DNA from 4 places in the Paenibacillus sp. sgz302190 genome. Region 2 is predicted to be linked to each of the others. Evidence: predicted binding sites of a transcription regulator. Region 2 holds the regulator's gene; each other region holds the start of a gene.
The links. The regulator Rex, encoded in region 2, represses fermentation and respiration genes when NADH is low (regulators of the CRP and FNR family bind a similar motif). The targets are predictions, from matches to a motif close to TTGTGAAATATTTCACAA.

Region 1 (4,710 bases), on a different contig from region 2:
CTATCGGCCGCCTGATATTCCAATAATCCTATCTAGCTTATACCGATATAAACCGTATTCCCCTTGAGCTGAACGGGATATGTCTTGACTTGTCCCGTGTCGGGCAGCTGCACTTCTCCGGTGAGGAGACTGATCTTGCAATCGCGCAAGGGACAGTAGACGTACTGCCCGCTTACGATGCCTTCGGCCAGCGGACCGCCTTTCTTATGGGCGGTTTTGTTTTCAAGCGCATGCAAAGTGCCGCCGGAGACGTGAAACACTGCGATTTCAACATCCCCTATCCGCACAACCTTGCCGAGGTGCAGGGGGAACTCCTCCAGTTCCCCGACCGGATGATAGACGGCAGCCTCTATATCAGATGTGGCTTTCATATCGGTTCCTCCCTTATTTCGCCAAAATTTGTTCGTACAGCTGGTGCCTGAGCTCTTCCCCGTCGATAACTTCCTTCCACGGATCTTGCAGCCCGGCCAGCGCCAGTTCGATGCGGTCCACAAGCTTCCGGCGGTTTTCCTTGTTCTCGACAATTTCCCGGACAACCGTATCCAGGCCGATCCGTTCGATCCAATCGGACGTGCGCTCCCCGTAATTTCCCGTTTCCCGGTAATATTGAATGAAAGCTCCCGCAAGCTCAATCAGCTCTTCGTCCGTCTTCACCTTGCAGAGCAGGTCCGCGCCCCTTAATTTCACGCCGCCGTTGCCGCCGACATAAATCTCCCAACCGCCGTCATTCCCGATAATGCCGAAATCTTTAATTTCCGGCTCGGCACAATTGCGAGGACAGCCGTTGACGGCCATTTTGAATTTGGCCGGCATCCACAGCCGCTCGAATTTTTTCTCCAGCAAAATCCCCATGCCGAGGGAATCCTGGGTGCCAAAGCGGCAAAACGTCGAGCCTACGCATGTTTTTACGGTTCGAATCGACTTGGCGTAAGCGTACCCGGACGGCATATCCAGCTCTCCCCATACGAGCGGGAGATCCTCTTTCTTCACGCCCAGCAGATCGAGGCGCTGGCCGCCGGTCACCTTGACCATTTTCACGGCATATTTGTCCGCGACTTCAGCTATTTTGCGCAGCTGGTCCGGCGTCGTGACGCCCCCATACATTCTGGGGACAACGGAGTAGGTGCCGTCTTTCTGAATATTGGCATGCAGTCTTTCGTTCACGAATCGCGAATCCCGCTCGTCCTCAAAAGCTTCGGGCCATATCATGCCGATGTAATAGTTGATCGCAGGGCGGCATTTCGGGCATCCTTCCGGATTGCTCCAGTCCAGTACGCTCATCACTTCTCTGACGTGGGTCAGCCCTTTATCCCTGATCGCCGCGACCACCTCGTCACGGGTATGGGACGTGCAAGGACATATCGTTTCCTTGGCGGTGCTGCCTTCATAGCGATCCCCCAGTGTCAGAGCGAGGATGTTTTCCACCATCGGCTTGCAGCCCCCGCAGGACCGGCTGGCTCCGGTGCACGCCTTGATTTCGTCCACCGTGTTTAGCCCTTGTTCCACGATAGCCTGCACGATCATGCCTTTGGTAACCCCGTTGCACCCGCATACGATCTCGTCCGCGGGCATCGCGGCAGCGAAAGCAAGCGGGTCCGCTGCGGCGGCAGCCGGCGCGCCCAGCAATAGCGCATGAATGTCCTGTGTCATGGGCTCCCGGTCTTTTACCCATTTCAACAGCTGAGCGGACAGGCTCACATCGCCGAACAATACGCCGCCAACGATCCGGTTGTCCCGAAGCAGCACTTTCTTGTACGTTTTCTTCCAATGATCCTGCGAACGGATGATGCCCAGTCCGGGACCGTCTTGAAATTCCCCGGCGGAAAATACGTCCACTCCGGAAATTTTCAGCTTGGTCGATACGGTCGATCCGTTGTAAGGCTCTACCGCTACCCCGCACAAATGTTTTGCCAGAACAGCACCCTGCTCAAACAACGGCGCCACCAGACCGTAGCAGATGCCGCGATGCTCGTTGCATTCGCCGACGGCGTACACATCCGCGACACTAGTCCGCATGTAATCGTCGACCACAATGCCCCGTCCAACCTGGATGCCGCCATTACGGGCCAGCACCGTATTGGGCACGATTCCCGCGGCCATGACCAAGAATTCGGCTTCCAGTATCGAGCCGTCGTCGAACATAAGCCCCTCTATGCGGGCGTCGCCCAAAATCTCCGCGGTCTTTTTCTTCATCATAAAATGAAGCCCTTGCTCTTCGAGCTCCGCTTTGAGCATAGCCGCCGCCGCGGCATCCAGCTGTCTCTCCATCAAATCCTCGAACAAATGAACGACCGTCACGTGCATGCCCAGTTTAAGCAGCCCTTTGGCCGCTTCGAGACCGAGCAGACCGCCGCCGATGACCGCCGCCTTTTTGAACATTTGCGCCGCTTCCATCATCCTGTTGCAATCCTGGACGTCGCGGAAACCGACAATCCCTTGCTTTTCAATGCCAGGCAGCGGGAGCATCACCGGATTCGATCCGGTAGCCAGGATGAGCTTGTCGTAGGGCTTAATATGCCCGTCGCTCGTATAGAGATATTTGGCCGACGTATTGATTCCCGTCACCTCAACTCCCGTGTACAGTTGAATATGGTTTTGTTCATACCACTCGTAATCGTTAAGAATCATGTCGTCGAATGTTTTGCTTCCCTCCAGCAGGTAAGAAAGCTGTATCCGGTTATAATTGGGGTGCGGTTCCTTGCCAATGACCGTGATGTCATACATGTCCGGCGCTAATTTGACGATTTGCTCAATCGTGTTAATGCCTGCCATCCCGTTTCCTACAAGCACCAGTTTCAGCCGATTTGTTACACCGTCCATCGTATCTGCCTCCTCGCGATTTACTCCCTTTCTGTTCAAAACATAGCCGTTTCTATGGACCAATCATAGAACACCGGACGGCCGGAGCGATGTGAAATTAATCACATACATCGGAAAAACAACAAAAAGCCCTGACAAATCAAGGCTTTAATTGTCCGGGCTTCTCAAATTTTGGAGAGCGATCGATAACGCGGGTGCTCGGAAAGAACCGACTGAAACAATTGCGTCACGCCGGGGTGCGGCGACTGCAAGAGCTGCGCTTTATCCTCGCTGTGTTCAACAAGCGCCCCTTTATCCATAACGGCAATGGCATCGGAAATGAAGAACGCGGCTTTAACGTCATGCGTGATAAATAGATAAGAAAGGCCGAACGTCGACTTTAAATCGCTCAAAAGTGCCAGTATGTGCGATTGAGTCACCTTATCCAAGCTGCTTATCGCTTCGTCAAATACAATCAGCTTCGGTTTTAAGGCAATCGCTCTGGCAATATTGATTCTCTGCAGTTGGCCTCCGCTAAATTGATGAGGGCATTTCTGCATATCGTTCGGGCTTAGCCCGACTCTTTCGAGCAATTCTCCAATGGTTCGTTTGTACTCCTTTGGCGATAAGGCTTCATAATTATCAAGCGGTTCGCCGATAATTTGTTCCGCAGTCATCCGCGGATTTACGGAAGAATAGCAGTCTTGAAACACCGCTTGAAGATCACGGCGAAGCCGTCTGCGGGTAGCTGCGTCCGTGTTATAGAGATCGATTCCTTGAAACAGAACCTGCCCCTTCTGCGGCTTTTCCAGCCCCAGAATCACTTTGCCCAGCGTACTTTTCCCCGCCCCGCTCGTTCCAAGAAGCCCCAGACAATTCCCTTCTTCGATAGCAAGGGAGATGCCGGAAAGAACCGGCGCCTGCCGCTTGCTCCACCGGAACAGCTTGGATTCGGCATAAGTATGAGTAATGTCCTTCACTTGCAGCAAACTCACTTCGTCACCCCTTCCCTTTCAAATGACCTTAAGTCCCCGCTTCCGCATTCATGACAAGACAAACTCCTTGTTATTCTCGTTGATTGGCAGCGTCAGTCTGGCATCAAGCAGCAGTTTCGTATAATCATTCTTCGGGTGATCGAACAGTTCGAACACGTCCGCCTTTTCTACGATCCGTCCTTGCCGCATAACGGCTACCTCGTCGGCCATTTCCGATATAACCCCCAGATCGTGGGAGATCAAAAGAATGGCCGTGCCGTATTCCGCGCGGATGCGATCCAATTGGCGCAGCACCTGCATTTGATTGACTGTATCCAGCGCAGTAGTCGGCTCGTCGGCTATAAGCACGGATGGCCGCAAGCACATCGCGACGGCAATCATAACACGCTGCAGCATGCCTCCGCTCAATTGAAAGGGATACCGCCTCATAAGCAGGGCAGGGTCCGGCAAATTCACGTCCTGCAAGGAGGAGACAGCCAGATCGAACGCTTGCTTTTTGCTGAAATCGGTGTGGGTGCGGATCGTTTGCACAAATTGGTCGCCGATCGTAAACACGGGTGAAAAGGCGCTCATCGGATTCTGCATAATAAGAGCAATCTCGCTCCCGCGGATACGCCGCATCTCTTCCTCTTTGAGCCCGTTCAACTCACGGCCGTTTAATTGAATACTGCCTTCCACAATCGTTGTTTTCCGGTCCAGCAGCTGCAAAACAGACAAACTGGTAAGCGATTTGCCGCTTCCGCTTTCTCCGACAAGCCCGAGGACGCGGCCCGGCCGCAGCTCGAATTCAATGTTGCGGACAAGGGGAAGCGTCCCTTGCGCCGTCGCAATTTTTACATGCAGGCCGCTTACCTGCAATACATGGTCCGATGCTTTCAATGATCTCATTCCTTTTCAAAACGTCGCTTGACACCAA
Region 2 (4,710 bases):
AAACGATCAGCCGCAAAATTATTAAAATCGAGCCGATCAACGGCTTCGCCTCCGATTTGACGTCGTCGATCATTATACAAGCATCCACTCATATGGGGATGCCTCTGTCAACGACGCACGTCATTTCATCGTCCATTATCGGAACGGGAAGCGTCCTGCGCTTCCATGAAGTCCAATGGGCAACCGTCGGCAAAATGATCATGACCTGGGTCATTACCATCCCGATCAGCATCGTCTTGTCTTACTCGATTTACTTCGTGTTGTTTAAGTTGTTTTAGATGAAAAACCCGGGCCAGTATGTGGCTCGGGTTTTTTGTTATTTTTGCAAAGCGCGGCGGGGCGCTGCAATGCGGCTATGGAGCGAGCCGCTTGTGCGTTGCATGTGGCTGTGGAGCGAGCCGCTTGTGCGTTGCATGTGGCTGTGGAGCGAGCCGCTTGTGCGTTGCATGTGGCTGTGGAGCGAGCGCTTGCACGCTGCATACGGCTGTGGAGTGAGGCGCTTGTGCGCTGCTTGCGCTCTGGAACGTGCGCTTGCACACTCCTTGCGTTGTTCTACGAGCCACTTGTAACGCTCTACCATAGCCACTCTCAGCGTTGCGTCGAATTGAATGGCTACAGCACGTTAGATGTGTGCGCAAGATCGCGTATTTGTTTTGTTTGTTGAGCTTCGCAACCAGGAGCGGTTTTAAAGCCGAACTTTCACCGGTTTCCGCTTCTTTTTGCCGTCCGCCCAAAGACGGCACTTCGCGCCAATGAAACGAATTGGCTCGACAGCCGGAAAAACCTACAAAACTCCCATGACGCCGTAGACGTTATCCCCACAGAATGAAAACAATCGTCTACTGAAACAATTTCAAGCTTTAAAAGCGTAAAAGTTGGAAACGAGTACATTATTTTCGTTAAAATAGAGGCTGCTGAGAAAACATACATTGGAGAGACGCATCATATTACGGGTAGAAAACCAGACTGTTGATAAAGTAACGGGGTAGAGGAACCAAAAGGGGCACAATCACTCTTCAGTAACCTACGGCTCTCTCCTGTACGGGTTACGGCGTTGGAACAAGCAGCCTGGCACAGAAAAAACCTGCGAAAGTCAGGCTGTTTCAGCAGAAATGGTTCATTTCGGCAAAAAGCCTGCGATTGTGCAGGAATTTTCGCTAAAAACGCTTCTCAGCCCATGTTCGCGGCGAAAAGCCTGCACATTTGCAGGAATTTTTCGTATCCAGCGCATCAGCGAGCAAAAAACTGTACTTTTGCAGGTTTTCTCCACGTTGCTAAGCAAATGTACTGCCTGCTGCCATGCGAGTTTTTCGCCGATCCAGCTTCCGGAGGCTTCTGCAGGGTTTTGTTTCTCTTCTGCAGGTTTCTGCGGGTTTCTGCGGGTTTCTGCAGGTTTCTGCGGGTTTCTGCAGGTTTCTGCAGCTTTCCCCTGCGTCCTGCTGCAAATTTCCGCATAGCGCGAGCCCTTGGCCTAGTCCAAATAATAGGCCAGACTCTGCAGCTCGGTCGTGAAATCGGCATGGTGCACGCGGATTTCGGGCGGCACCTTAATGATGACCGGCGCAAAATTAAGAATCGCTTCAATGCCGGCTTCGACGAATTGATTCGCCACATTTTGCGCTTCCGCTGCCGGTACCGTAATGATGCCGATTCTGACGCCAAGCCGCGATATCGCTTCTTTCAGCTCGTGCGTCGGCTGCACGATCAAATTATTGATCGTCTCGCCCGTTTTCTCGGGCATCGCGTCGAATACGGCGACAATTTTCATATCGTTGCGCAAATATGTGTTGTAGTTGCACAGTGCCCGCCCCAGGTTGCCCGCCCCGACCAGAGCGACCCGGATATGGCGGTCCAGCTTCAAGATCTGCCTGATCTTCTCGATGAGATAGCCGACGTCGTAGCCGATCCCTTTTTTGCCGAATTCCCCGAAATAGGCCAAATCTTTGCGGATTTGCGCGGGGTTCAAATCGAGCTTTTGCCCCAGATCCTGCGACGAGACCGTCATAATATTTTTCATCGCCAGCTCGTTCAAAAACCGCAAATAAATCGGCAGCCGGCGGACTACAGCTTCGGATATTTTTTGTGTCTTCACCGCTGCGCCTCCCCCATCCATTCCTCAATTCTTGGAATCATTTGTTCCGTCGTCATATGTTCAATCTTCGGACCGGGCAGCGAATAAAGAAAATATTTGCCGTACTGCGTATCGATAACGCGGGTATCGTAAATAATAACGATTCCTTTATCCGTAGCCCGCCGCACGAGCCGCCCGAATCCTTGTTTGAAACGAATGACCGCCTGCGGCACGGAAAATTTCATAAACGGATTTTCGTTCCGCTTTTTAATATTTTCACATTTGGCTTCAATGAGCGGGTGATTCGGAGGCTGAAACGGAAGCCGAATAATAGCCAAGCAGGACAACGCATCGCCCGGGATGTCCACGCCTTCCCAGAACGAGCTTGTACCCAGCAGCACGCAGGAATGGTGGTCCTGGAACATGCGGGTCAGCTTGCTGCGGTTGCCGCTGTCTACGCCCTGTCCAAGCACGGTAATCCCATGCGGCTTTAACCGCTCCTTCATGCCGGCATGAATCTGCTTTAACATCCGGTTGGATGTAAACAGCACGAGCATTCGGCCGTTGGTAACCAAAGCGACATTGCTTAAAGAATCGATAAGTGCTTGTATGAAAACGGCGTCCCCGGAAGGGCCTTTAATCGTCGGAAAATCTCTGGGAATACAGACCAGCGCCTGCTCCCTGTAATTGAACGGGGACGGAAGCTGCACCGTTTTGAGCTTGCCGGCCTCTTCGCCGGCGGGAATTTGCAAACCGAGCTGATCGGCCGAGTATTGGAACGATTTGTTCACGGATAACGTAGCCGAAGTCAAAATGATGCTGTCTTTATTTTTGAAAAAATGCTCCTGAAGCAGCGGACTCACATCCGTCGGCACACTGATCAGCTGCAGCGACTTGCTCTTGGAATACGTGCCGGCTTCCATCCAGTATACGTAACCTTGATCCTCCATTTTCATGAAAAAATGAAGCGCATCCCGGTGCCCGTAAAGCTCCTTCAAAGTTCCGTTCAAATCCGTCACGATGCTCTGGACTTCCAGAACTTCCTGCATCTCTTTGATCTCGCTCAGCATTTTGTCGAGCGTGCGGAGCGTATCGTTCATGCTCAAATAAATGTTGTCCTCCATCATCGTCAGCTCGCTCCAATGCGCCGGCAGCGCCTCGGGCTTCATGCGCAGCACGTATTGCGAGTTCTCCGATTGCGACGGGTCGCTTTTTGCCGTAAGCAGCTCGTACAACCCTTCGCTCAAACGCTCCCAGTCTTCCTTGATCTGCACGATTTTCGGGTACAAACCGTCTATCGCTGCGCTCCAGGCCAAAGCTCTCTCCTGCTCTTCCGCCGCCTTCTGAAGACGAAAGCGGAGCATAGGCAGCTGCCCGCTGCGGTTGTCTTTATACAACCACTGCAAAGAATGGTAAAACGCGCCCGAGTGCAGCTCGATCCCCAGATGCTTGCTGGCCACTTCTTCAAAGTGGTGTGCTTCGTCGATGACCAGATGCTTGTAGCCGGGTAGCAGGCGGTTCTCGGCCTTCATATCGGTAAACAACAGCGAATGGTTCGTTATGATGACATCTGACGTGTTCGCATCGTGGCGGGCGCGGTGGTAGAAACATTTTTTGAACCAGGGACACATCCGGTTCAGGCAGGAATCGGTATCGCTGGCCACCGAATGCCAGAACTGCGCGCCTTTATTGCCGAAATTCAGCTCCTCTTCGTCCCCGTGTTTCGTTTCGCTGAGCCATACGACCATTTGAGCCGCTGTGACCGAGTCGTCCTTGCCGTACTCGTAATCGCGCGTGACCAGCTTGTTTTCGAACTTGCGCAAGCAAAGATAATGACTTCTGCCTTTCAATACGGCCGCTTTAAAAGGTATCGGAAAAATGTCCTTCAGCAGCGGAATATCCCGCTCGCGCAGCTGTTCCTGCAAATTAATCGTATGCGTGCTGACGATCACTTTTTTATCGTGTTTGATTCCGTAATACAGCGCAGGAATCAGGTAGCCCAGCGATTTGCCGGTACCCGTACCCGCTTCAATCATTAAATGCGTGTCGGCCTCCAGCGACTGCTCCACTTCATGGATCATCTGCTCCTGCGCCGGGCGGTCCTCGAACACGTCAAACCGCTGCTGAAGCGCCTGCTTCAAACTGTCATGAAATTCGGAAAAAGCAGCACCGAGCTTCCGAATGTCCTGCGCGTCTCTTTCCTCTTCGTCCTCGCCCCAATCGCTTACGTTCATCGTAAACTGCCGGAAATAACGGTGAGTATCGGTATCGATGCTCGTATTCATTTCCTTGTAGGCGCGGATTTCATCCAAAAACCAGCCCAAATCGCTGGCACCGCTTTCGAATATGTGGCTGAGCCGCTGCACGGTCAAGAGCGGAAGACCGAGTATGCGCTCCATGCAAATGATCCAGATCAAAGCGGTAACCTCGGCGTCGCTGTCGGCCTGATGCGGCCTCTCATGATCCAGTCCGAACATGTCCGCCACCATGCCAAGCTGCAAGCTCGGCGTCGACGGAAACAGCATGCGCAGCATATCCATCGTATCGAGCACGCGGCCCGAAAACGGAGGAAATCCGCATTTCGTCAAGCCTTTCTGCAAAAACGATAAGTCGAATTGCACATGATGGCCGACGAGAAC
Region 3 (4,710 bases), on a different contig from region 2:
TCAAGATGTCTCCTGCCCATTTTGTTCAGTTCAGTGACCTCACAAGGAGAGGTGCGCGCCCAGAAAAAGCGGTTGTTCCTCAAATTAGGGCCTCACTGTTTCCATTAGCCCAAACTGAGTATCGCGATTTTCTCGGGCAGCCTGGAAAGTGCAGGTTCTCCGCGCTGCCAAGTAGATGTACCGGTTCTCTGTGCTGCCAATCAGATGTACCGGTTCTCCGCGCTGCCAATCAGATGTACCGGTTCTCCGCGCTGCCAATCAGATGTACCGGTTCTCCGCGCTGCCAATCAGATGTACCGGTTCTCTTCGCGCCACCAAGTAGATGTGCCGGCTCTAGTAGGCGGGTTTTGCATCAGCTCTTACAGCTTTTCTGCGCGCGCTGAGCAAGTTGGAAAAAGTGTTATCCGCGGAGGGAGAACGAGGGCGGCGTGCTGCTTTCGCATCGTTCGGAGCGAGAAACTAAAGCCGGGAACCCTTGGGGAGGGGAATCCCGGCTTTTTGTTTCGCGGCCCGTTCTTTCAGCGCGGTTCCGGTGCAACCGAAATGAACTTCCTCCGCTACCGGGCCGGTTTGCCATATCCAAGCTGTGCTTTGGCTGAGTCCGACATCATGTTCGGCGTCCAGGGCGGTTCCCATACGACTTGGACTTTGACGGATTTGAAGCCCAGCTGGCCTTGGAGGACGTACTTGGCGCCCCCGGCAATCGTATCGTGCAGCGGGCAGCCCGGCGTAGTAAGCGTCATGCGGACAACAAGCTCATCCTCTTTCCAATCTATCCCATATATAAGCCCGAGATCGACAATATTGACCCCCAACTCCGGATCGTTCACCTGCCGCAGCAGACCGAGAATGCGTTCTTCCGATCTTTCGTCCATATGCCATTGCTCCTTTCGTCAACGGGTAAACACAAGCGAGATGAAAGAAATATATCCGAGTGAAACGACGGAAAATACGACTCCGCCGACGACTGCCAAAGTCTGTACGCCTAACATCAAACCGGAAAACAGAAGCAGCAGAGAGCAAGCAAGGGCGGTTAGGCCAGTTTGAACTCTTTTTTCTCCCAGCAGTTCCGCCAATGTCGGTATGCCGGGTTTTCCCGCTTGCGGGCCATATTTGTGCGTCCACCATAAAAATGGCACAATTTTGGATAAATAACACAAAATCGTAAAGCCAACCCAACCCGCCAAATAGATCCAGCCGGCAAGCGTGACAAATTCGGCCGTCAATGCACGATGTGTGTTCCACGCTAAATACACCAGCATCACAGCGGCAGCGCCGGCAAGAACGCGGCTGCTCCAAACGGACCATGCGATCCCCGCACCCGGATGCCGCTTATGGCGGTATTTGCGGATCTGGGCAAGATGCCAATTATACGCGGCAAGGGCTAGCGTTATACATAGGAATGCGGTCCATTTTGCCCAAAAACCCCATTCAAACAGGAAGGCAGCTGCACCCGTTAAAACGCCGAGATTCCACAAACAAAGCGTAACACTCCGCGATCTTGTCGGAAATCCATGCGCCAAATAGAACATGGGCGCCATTTTGTAGCTGAATCCGGTAATGAGCATCCCGAACCAACCTACGGCCCCGAGCCAAATATGCGCGCCGAATAATCGTTCATGCAGCATGTTCCACTCACCCAGCGCAAAATTCAGCCCCATAGCCATGCCGGAAATCCCTGTCAAAACCAGATACAAAACGGAGCAGGCCGTGCTGACAGTAATAGCGTCCCACTGTGCGGCGCGGAATAAGGTGACGGCCATGTTCCAGGCGAACAGGAAAATACCGATCAGCGCAATCGTTGCAAAGCCCGCGATCCAGGCAACTTTCCCTTCCGCAAAACCGTACAGCAATCCGGCTGTGCCGACCGTAAAAAACGCGTAATGAACGTAAGCAAGCTTTTCACTGTAAACGTTCGACTGCAAAATAACATGAATGAGCTGGTATACGGCTCCCATCGCAATCATTGTGGCCCATCCCAATATGAGCAAATGAATGTGAAACCAGCCGGACGGACCGCGCATATAGCCGTTCATCCAATCGGCCAGCGCGGCCAGCGAAGATAGATGAAACAGCACAAACCCGGTGATTCCCGTTACAATGAACAAAAAGGGGAGTCGGAACATCGGCGTTCACCTCTTCACCTTTTGTATGGCAACACGGGCGGAGCCGTCCGGCTGCTCTTCGATCTTATACACATAGCCAAGAGCATTCAATTCCTCGATGAGAAAAGCGGGCACCCGATCATTGTGAATGATCACTTCGTCGCCAAGTCCGCACGCTTCCAGTGCGCTTAATGTGCGAATCATCGGCTGCGGCGGTTCAAGCCCACGGTTGTCGAGTTCTATCGTCCTTTTATCGGCTGCCGCTGTTTCTTTGCACTCCGGGGCTTCTTCCGCCATTTTTGCCGTCCAATCCTCCGGGGAATCCAGCCATTTCTTGTTTTTCTTATTTACAAAAGTGACCTTCCAGTGCTGCAAGTCGATTTGCTCTGTTTTGTGGGCATACCCTTTCAGTTTCATAATCCCCAGCAAGGGAGTCGGCTTTATTGTGGCGTGCAAAACAAAGATATCGTCGATTTCTAATGAACGGACCTGATCCATAATCATTTGAAAAGGCTCCATTTTTTGCTGCAAATAAGGTCTTACATCCAATTCGAAAGTTCGCGAAGCTGCAGGTTTCATTTTGGATCACCTCCCCGTACCGAATATCGTTTATTTCGCCGGCAAGTTTTGATTACAGGTACAGTATAAAGGAGCGATGCGAGCGGCTTTGTGATTGGAATCACAATCAAGCAAAACGATATTCGGACATCGTGATATTGATCACAGATGGAATGTATCCGGTCCCGTACAATCGATGTAAAAGAACGTCGGGAGTGAGAGCCGAATCCGCTGCCCGGGATATCGGGAGAGCGGCTCTTGCTGCCGATCCAAGGAGGTACTGCACCATGAAGTCGGAGTTTGTTTTGGATATATGTTTTATTCGTGAAAGAAGTTTGGAGGATCGGTTCATCCAATCGGTAGAATTGCTGCTGGAGAGCCTTTTTGCCGGCAAAGCGCGCTGGAATGCGGCTGAAAAGCAGGAAGAAGGGCTGGACATTGTCATCGCCGAAGTTGCAGGGCACGGAGATTGGGAGGAAGAGGAGGACATGATCCGATATTTGAAAGAGCATGCGCCTTCCCATTTTTGGGAGTGGCTGCAAGGATACCGGCTGGAGATCGATGTGAAGCAGAAGGCGGAATGCAGCCATTGCGGCAAACATGCATCCGCGGCAGGAGCTTCATGATCGGGCGGCGAGTGCTGTCATCAAAATGCGTTTGAAGCCGGAACATGCAAAGAAAGCGCCGGGTTAGGGGGACTGAGCTAAGACTGAGCTCCCTAACCCGGCGCTCTTTTTGCGCTGTCTTAAAAACGCGGCGATTGCGGCCAATGCGGCGGCTTGTCTCGATCGGGAATGACAAACGAAATCGTCGTTCCCACGTCCGGCTGGCTCCGAATCGTCAAGCCCCGGCCGTACCGCTGCGTCAATCGGCGGTTCGTATTCAGCAGACCTATGCCTCTTTCGTTCTTTCCGGCCTGGTCAAGCAGCTGGCGGACTTTTTGTTCGTCCATGCCTTTGCCGTCATCCTTGATCTCAAAAAGAGTAGCGCGGTCCAGGCGGGCAATCCGGATATACACCGTGCCGCCTCTGGCTCTGCTGAGCAGGCCGTGCTGGACCGCATTTTCGACCAATGGCTGCAGAGTGAGCGGCGGAAGAAGCAGATCGATGTCAGGTTCGATATCCCACTGGACGGACAGCCGCTCCTCAAAGCGTTCCTGCTCGATAAACAGATAGGCCCGCACCAACTCCAGTTCATGGGCGAGCTCAACCAGCTGCTCCGAATTCAAAAAGTCGATGCTGATTCGCAAATACGATGTAAAAGCTTCTGTGAGGCTGCGCATTTTGTCCGTGCTGATCTCGCTTAACGCCATAATGGCATTGAGCGTATTGAACAGAAAATGGGGATGAATTTGCGCTTGCAAATAGGCGGCCTCCATACGCAGGCTTTCGTTGATCGACTGCTTTAACGTCGTCAGCGACCGGACGCGGTATTTCAGCTCCATGGCGTCGACCGGCTTGGCGATGTAATCGTTGGCTCCCGACAAGAAGCCGGAATAAATATCTTCGGGCTGGCTGCGCGCAGTCAGCAGCAAAATCGGCAGCTCCGAGCTCGTGAAGCGCTCCCGCACAAGGCGCGTCAGCTCATAGCCGGACATATGCGGCATCATGACGTCGGCGATCAGCAAGTCCCACGGCTCCGTACCGAGCAGCTCCAGAGCTTCCTGGGCGGACATGACGCTTTTGATGTTATACGGGTCCGCGGAAAAAATGCTGGCCAGCACCCGCAAATTTACCGGATCGTCGTCCACGGCAAGTATGTTCAGCCGATCGGCAGCAGGGTGCACGTCCCTCATAACGGCGGCCTCGGCGACAGCGGCATTCCCGATAAACAGCCCGCCGGCGGCTTCCAAGTACGACTCGGCTCCATGGGCGGTATGCGGCGGCTGGAAAGCGTCGCTTGAATGCTGGGCCAGAGGGAGCGTAAAGCTGAACACCGAGCCTTGTCCCAGCTCGGACTGGATGGACAGCACGCCGCCATGCAGCTCCACAAGCTGCTTGCAGATGCTCAGTCCGAGCCCGATGCCGCCGCCGCTTATTCCTTGCGG
Region 4 (4,710 bases), on a different contig from region 2:
GTAACAACGTTTAATAACGTTGATTTTGCCGACAAATACAAGGTCGAACTGAACCTGAAGATCGGGGCTGTAGAATACACTCCGGAGGAAATTCCAACGCCGCTTGATTTTATCGTACAGGCGAGACGAAGGCTTGAGTACGACGTGTAGGGTGGTGGGCGCAGAGGCGGGTGCGTGTGTGAGTAAGGGCGCGGTGCGAGTGTAGGTGCGGCGTGAGCTAGAGCGCGGGGGCAGGTGCGGGTGTGGGCGCAGGCGAGGGCGCGGCACGAGTGCCGGCGCACCGCAGGTGCGGCGCCGTCGAACTGGTGCCCGTGTCGCCCACCATCGGTGTCCTCGCCAGTACGCAGGTGCCCGGCAGCTCCAAGTGCGCACTAACGCCCGCGCCTGTGAGCGCGGGCACGAGCGCGATGCCGCCGAAACGAATGCAAAAACGCCGGAGACGATGACGTCTCCGGCGTTTTTGTGGTGCCCGGCTTGGCAGCGAGAGCAAAAGCCTGCAAAAGTGCAGGCTTTTACAGAGGCCGAAGCCGGAATGGAGGCAAAGCCTGCAAAAGTACAGGAATTTCCGCTCATGACGGGCCTGAGCCCGAATTTTAGCGGGAAAGCCTGCACATTTGCAAGAATTTTTGAAGGAAAGGGGCATCAACGGGCAAAAAGATGCACTTTTGCAGGTTTTTTGCACTGGTGCCTGGCGCCAGTAAGGTTGATGCCAGCGCCAGCACCACCGTCCACGGGTCCTTCGCCAGCGCCCTTACCCCGCGCGGCCGCGGTGGGTGCCAATTAGTAAGCGAGTGCGAACAGGCCGTGGATGTGGGACAGGTAGCGGATGTTGCTCGCTTCCTTCATCAGTGTGGCCGGCAAGCCTTTGAGCTGCGTGGCGTTGCCGCCGATTGTGCCGATGCCGTCTTTGCGGCCAAGGCTGCCCAGCGTTCCGGAGAATACCGGCACGAATTTGTCCATAACGCCGCCCTTGAACAGGACGGACAGGTTGTAGCCGACGGTTTCACCCATCTGCCAAGCAAGCTGCGCTGTCGGCGGATAAGGACGGTCGCCGCCTTCAGGGAATACAACCGCGCAGTCGCCTGCGAGGAATACATCCGAATGCGAAGTCGATTGCAGCGTCGGTGTAACCGTCGCGCGGCCGCGGTCTTCGGCAAGGCCGCTGCTGCCGACAACCGGATTGCCTTTTACGCCGCCTGTCCAAATAATCGTGCTGGACTCGATCGTGCGGCCGTCTTTCAGCGATACCGCCGTTTTTGTCGCTTCCGTAATGGCAACGCCTGTGATGAAGTTCACGCCGCGTTTCTCGAGGCTCGTTACCGCGCGCTCGATCAGCACTTTCGGGAATATCGGCAGAATGGAAGGACCGGCTTCTACGCAGTACAGCGCAATGTCGTTAAAGTCGATGCCTTTGCTGCGGCAAACTTCAGGAAGTTTGTCGGCGAATTCGCCGACAAGCTCGACGCCGGTCAAGCCGCCGCCGCCGACAACGATCGTCGCATCGGCTTTATTGCCGGATTTTTTGTAAGCGTCCAGACGGGCTTCGACATGCTCGCGAATGCGTTTGGCGTCGGCGGCCGATTTCAGGACGAGGCTGTTTTCTTCCAGTCCCGGAATGCCGAAGTAGTTCGTTTCGCTGCCGAGCGAGACGATAAGCGCATCGTAGCTGTGTACGGCGCCGCTTTCGAGAACGACACGCTTGTCGTTCGGCTTGATTTCTTTAACTCCATCAACAACAATGTTTATATTTTTGTCGCCTAGCAGCTTGCTGAGAGGAAGCGCAACCGCTTGCTCTTCAATTGTGCCTCCTGCAAGACGATGCAGTTCGGTAATAATTTGGTGAGTCGGAAAACGGTTAACAATCGTAATGTTCGCTTCCGCTGCCGACAAATATTTGCGTGCCGTTAAAGCCGTAAGAACTCCGCCATAACCGGCGCCCAGAATCAAAACTTGTTTCGACATGTCCATCCTCCATTATTTGTCAACGAATCCGTTGGTATCAGTTTGCGGTTTTGCGCTCAGCCAGCACGTTCAGGAAAGCTTGAGCAAAACGAAGCGTTTTTTGCACTTCGGGATCTTTCATCATTTTGAGAATAGCGAACAGGCCGACGGTGGAGCTTGCTTCGGCTTTCGAGCGTTCGCCGGCTTCGATAGCCGCTTGCGCGATATCTTTGGCTTTCTCTTGTACCGGTTTGACGAATTCGCCGATTCCTTGCGCAAAATCGTTGATCAGCACTTTATCCGTCGCGATATTTTGGGCAAAATCGTAAGCTTTGGTCATCAGCGTTACCATTTCGGCCAATTTAGGCAGGTTTTCCACCAATACGGTCAAAGATTGCTGAACCTCCGGCTTCAATAACTGATCCAGTACGTCGAGCGATTTTTTTTCTTCCGCGAGGCTTACAGCTACCTCTTGTTGAGCTGTTTGTGACATAAGAAAACGTCCTCCTTTGCGTAAAATTAAAATGTAGGTTGCTGTTTCGATTGTGTTAACCAACCACTCAACGAAAGCCGCATGTCCAGAGGATTGTAACATTTTTCACATATGAGACGGCAAGAATGCCGTTCTTTTTTGAAGGGCATCACAGCTTATTCTCGGTGAATAAATGAAGCGACAACGAACATGGTGTAATCGTCTTTCAACCATCTCTGTTTATTTTACACCTTTTGCGCCTAGAATTAAAATAAATTTTTTTTCTTGTCGAATTAGCGCGGCCGCGAACGTGAAAAATCCCCTCCTGAAAAAGATCATGGAGGGGATTTCCGCAAATTGTATAAATGCGATTAAATGATTCCATGCGCGAGCATGGCGTCCGCAACCTTGATAAATCCGGCAATGTTGGCGCCTACTACGAGATTGCCCGGGTGGCCGTATTCCTCTGCAGCGTTGACGGCATTTCGATAAATATTTTTCATAATATCATGGAGCTTGTCGTCAACTTCATGGAATCTCCACGAGTACCTCATGCTATTTTGCGACATTTCCAGCGCAGACACCGCTACGCCTCCCGCATTTGCGGCTTTGGCGGGACCGAACAGCACGTTCGCCTTCAAGAAGACGTCGATAGCTTCCAAGGTGGAAGGCATGTTGGCGCCTTCTCCGACCGCTTTAACGCCGCCATTCACCAGCAAAGCTGCCGACGTTTCGTCAATTTCATTTTGCGTGGCGCACGGAAGCGCGATATCGCACGGGATCGTCCAAATGTTGCGGCAGCCTTCTACATAAATCGCGTTCGGGTGCTCTTTGACGTACTCGCTGATGCGCACTCTCTCGACTTCCTTCAGTCTCCGAACCGTCTCAAGCTGAATCCCGTCTTTATCATAAATATAGCCGTTGGAATCGCTGCAAGCTACGACTTTCGCTCCCAGTTCGGCAGCCTTTTGCATCGCGTAAATAGCCACGTTTCCTGAGCCGGATACGACAACGGTGCTGCCTTCGAAGCTCAATCCTTTAGATTTCAGCATTTCATTGACGAAATAAACGGCTCCGTAACCTGTAGCTTCCGTGCGAGCAAGGCTGCCGCCGTAAACGATGCCTTTACCGGTCAATACGCCGGCTTCATAGTTGCCGCGGATTCGTTTGTACTGGCCGAACATGTATCCGACTTCTCTGGCTCCTACGCCGATATCTCCGGCAGGCACATCTGTGTCGGGGCCGATATATTTGTACAATTCGGTCATAAAGCTTTGGGTAAACCGCATGATTTCCCCTTCGGATTTCCCTTTCGGATCAAAGTCGGATCCGCCCTTGCCGCCGCCGATCGGCTGGCCTGTAAGAGAGTTCTTGAAGATTTGCTCGAATCCGAGAAATTTGATAATGCTGGCATTCACGGAAGGATGGAACCGCAGTCCGCCTTTGAACGGGCCGATAGCGCTGTTAAATTGTACGCGGAATCCGCGATTCACTCTGACCGTACCCTGGTCGTCTACCCAAGGCACTCTGAAGGAAACCAACCGTTCCGGTTCGACGATCCGTTCCAGAATGCCGTTTTGTCTATACTTCGGATGTTTGGCAATGACAGGGACTAACGACTCGAGAATTTCCTTTACCGCTTGATGAAACTCACTTTCGTGAGGATTGCGTTTCACAACGGATTCGTACACTTCCTGCACATAATTTTTTGCGCTTACTTCTTCGTTGACCATAGTTTGAAGATTACTCAATGTGTTCTACCGCCTTCATTCGTTATTGTTCTGCATCCATCCAAAAAGAGGATATTCACCTTATTTATTTTTACATAATCCGCCAAAAGCTTCAATAATTATTTACAAGGCGTGTTAGGTTTATCGAATAGGAAGCGAAAAGAAGACTTGAGCGTGCCGGAGGGATAATCCTGAAATAGCGGGGGCATTGCCCCATTCCTTTTGCTCTGCAATGACATATCATAATCCAACCGAGCTAAATGGAGATGAAAATATGGCAAGCAGCAGTTCGCGAATAGACATCCTGATTCCGGCGATCGAAAAAGATTTGGCGACCCTCCCCTATGTCATCGATGCCGCAAGAAAACATGTGAAGCATCCGATCGGAAGCATCCTCATCGTAGCTCCCAAAAGCAAAAAATTGATGAAGCTGTGCCGCGATAAACAGTGCAAATTCGTCGACGAAAATACAGTTCTCCCGATTACCAAAAATCATATCCGCTACCGCTCCGCCAAATGGGACCGCTCCGGCTGGCTGTACCAGCAGCTCCTGAAGCTGGGCGGCGA

Region 1: the regulator Rex is predicted to act here: its motif matches at 2,910-2,927, upstream of nirB (nitrite reductase large subunit NirB).
Region 3: the regulator Rex is predicted to act here: its motif matches at 2,773-2,790, upstream of AC6RNO_RS19530 (DUF2249 domain-containing protein).
Region 4: the regulator Rex is predicted to act here: its motif matches at 2,528-2,545, upstream of AC6RNO_RS24160 (helical membrane plugin domain-containing protein).

Annotation. Positions count from the first base shown of each region.
Region 1 is NZ_JBZYAO010000006.1:169,065-173,774, reverse strand. It holds gene nirD (nitrite reductase small subunit NirD) at 33-371, opposite strand; gene nirB (nitrite reductase large subunit NirB) at 385-2,820, opposite strand; gene nikE (nickel import ATP-binding protein NikE) at 2,985-3,794, opposite strand; gene AC6RNO_RS09935 (ATP-binding cassette domain-containing protein) at 3,843-4,673, opposite strand; gene nikC (nickel ABC transporter permease subunit NikC) at 4,679-4,710, opposite strand, start outside.
Region 2 is NZ_JBZYAO010000005.1:241,017-245,726, reverse strand. It holds gene AC6RNO_RS09095 (inorganic phosphate transporter) at 1-278, shown strand, start outside; gene AC6RNO_RS09090 (hypothetical protein) at 1,113-1,457, shown strand; gene AC6RNO_RS09085 (redox-sensing transcriptional repressor Rex) at 1,472-2,092, opposite strand; gene dinG (ATP-dependent DNA helicase DinG) at 2,089-4,710, opposite strand, start outside.
Region 3 is NZ_JBZYAO010000017.1:60,877-65,586, reverse strand. It holds gene AC6RNO_RS19545 (hypothetical protein) at 1-83, opposite strand, end outside; gene AC6RNO_RS19540 (iron-sulfur cluster assembly protein) at 558-875, opposite strand; gene AC6RNO_RS19535 (hypothetical protein) at 894-2,126, opposite strand; gene AC6RNO_RS19530 (DUF2249 domain-containing protein) at 2,133-2,684, opposite strand; gene AC6RNO_RS19525 (hypothetical protein) at 2,951-3,289, shown strand; gene AC6RNO_RS19520 (ATP-binding protein) at 3,409-4,710, opposite strand, start outside.
Region 4 is NZ_JBZYAO010000025.1:37,690-42,399, forward strand. It holds gene AC6RNO_RS24150 (diguanylate cyclase domain-containing protein) at 1-150, shown strand, start outside; gene AC6RNO_RS24155 (NAD(P)/FAD-dependent oxidoreductase) at 781-1,962, opposite strand; gene AC6RNO_RS24160 (helical membrane plugin domain-containing protein) at 2,000-2,434, opposite strand; gene gdhA (NADP-specific glutamate dehydrogenase) at 2,785-4,146, opposite strand; gene AC6RNO_RS24170 (DUF6492 family protein) at 4,418-4,710, shown strand, end outside.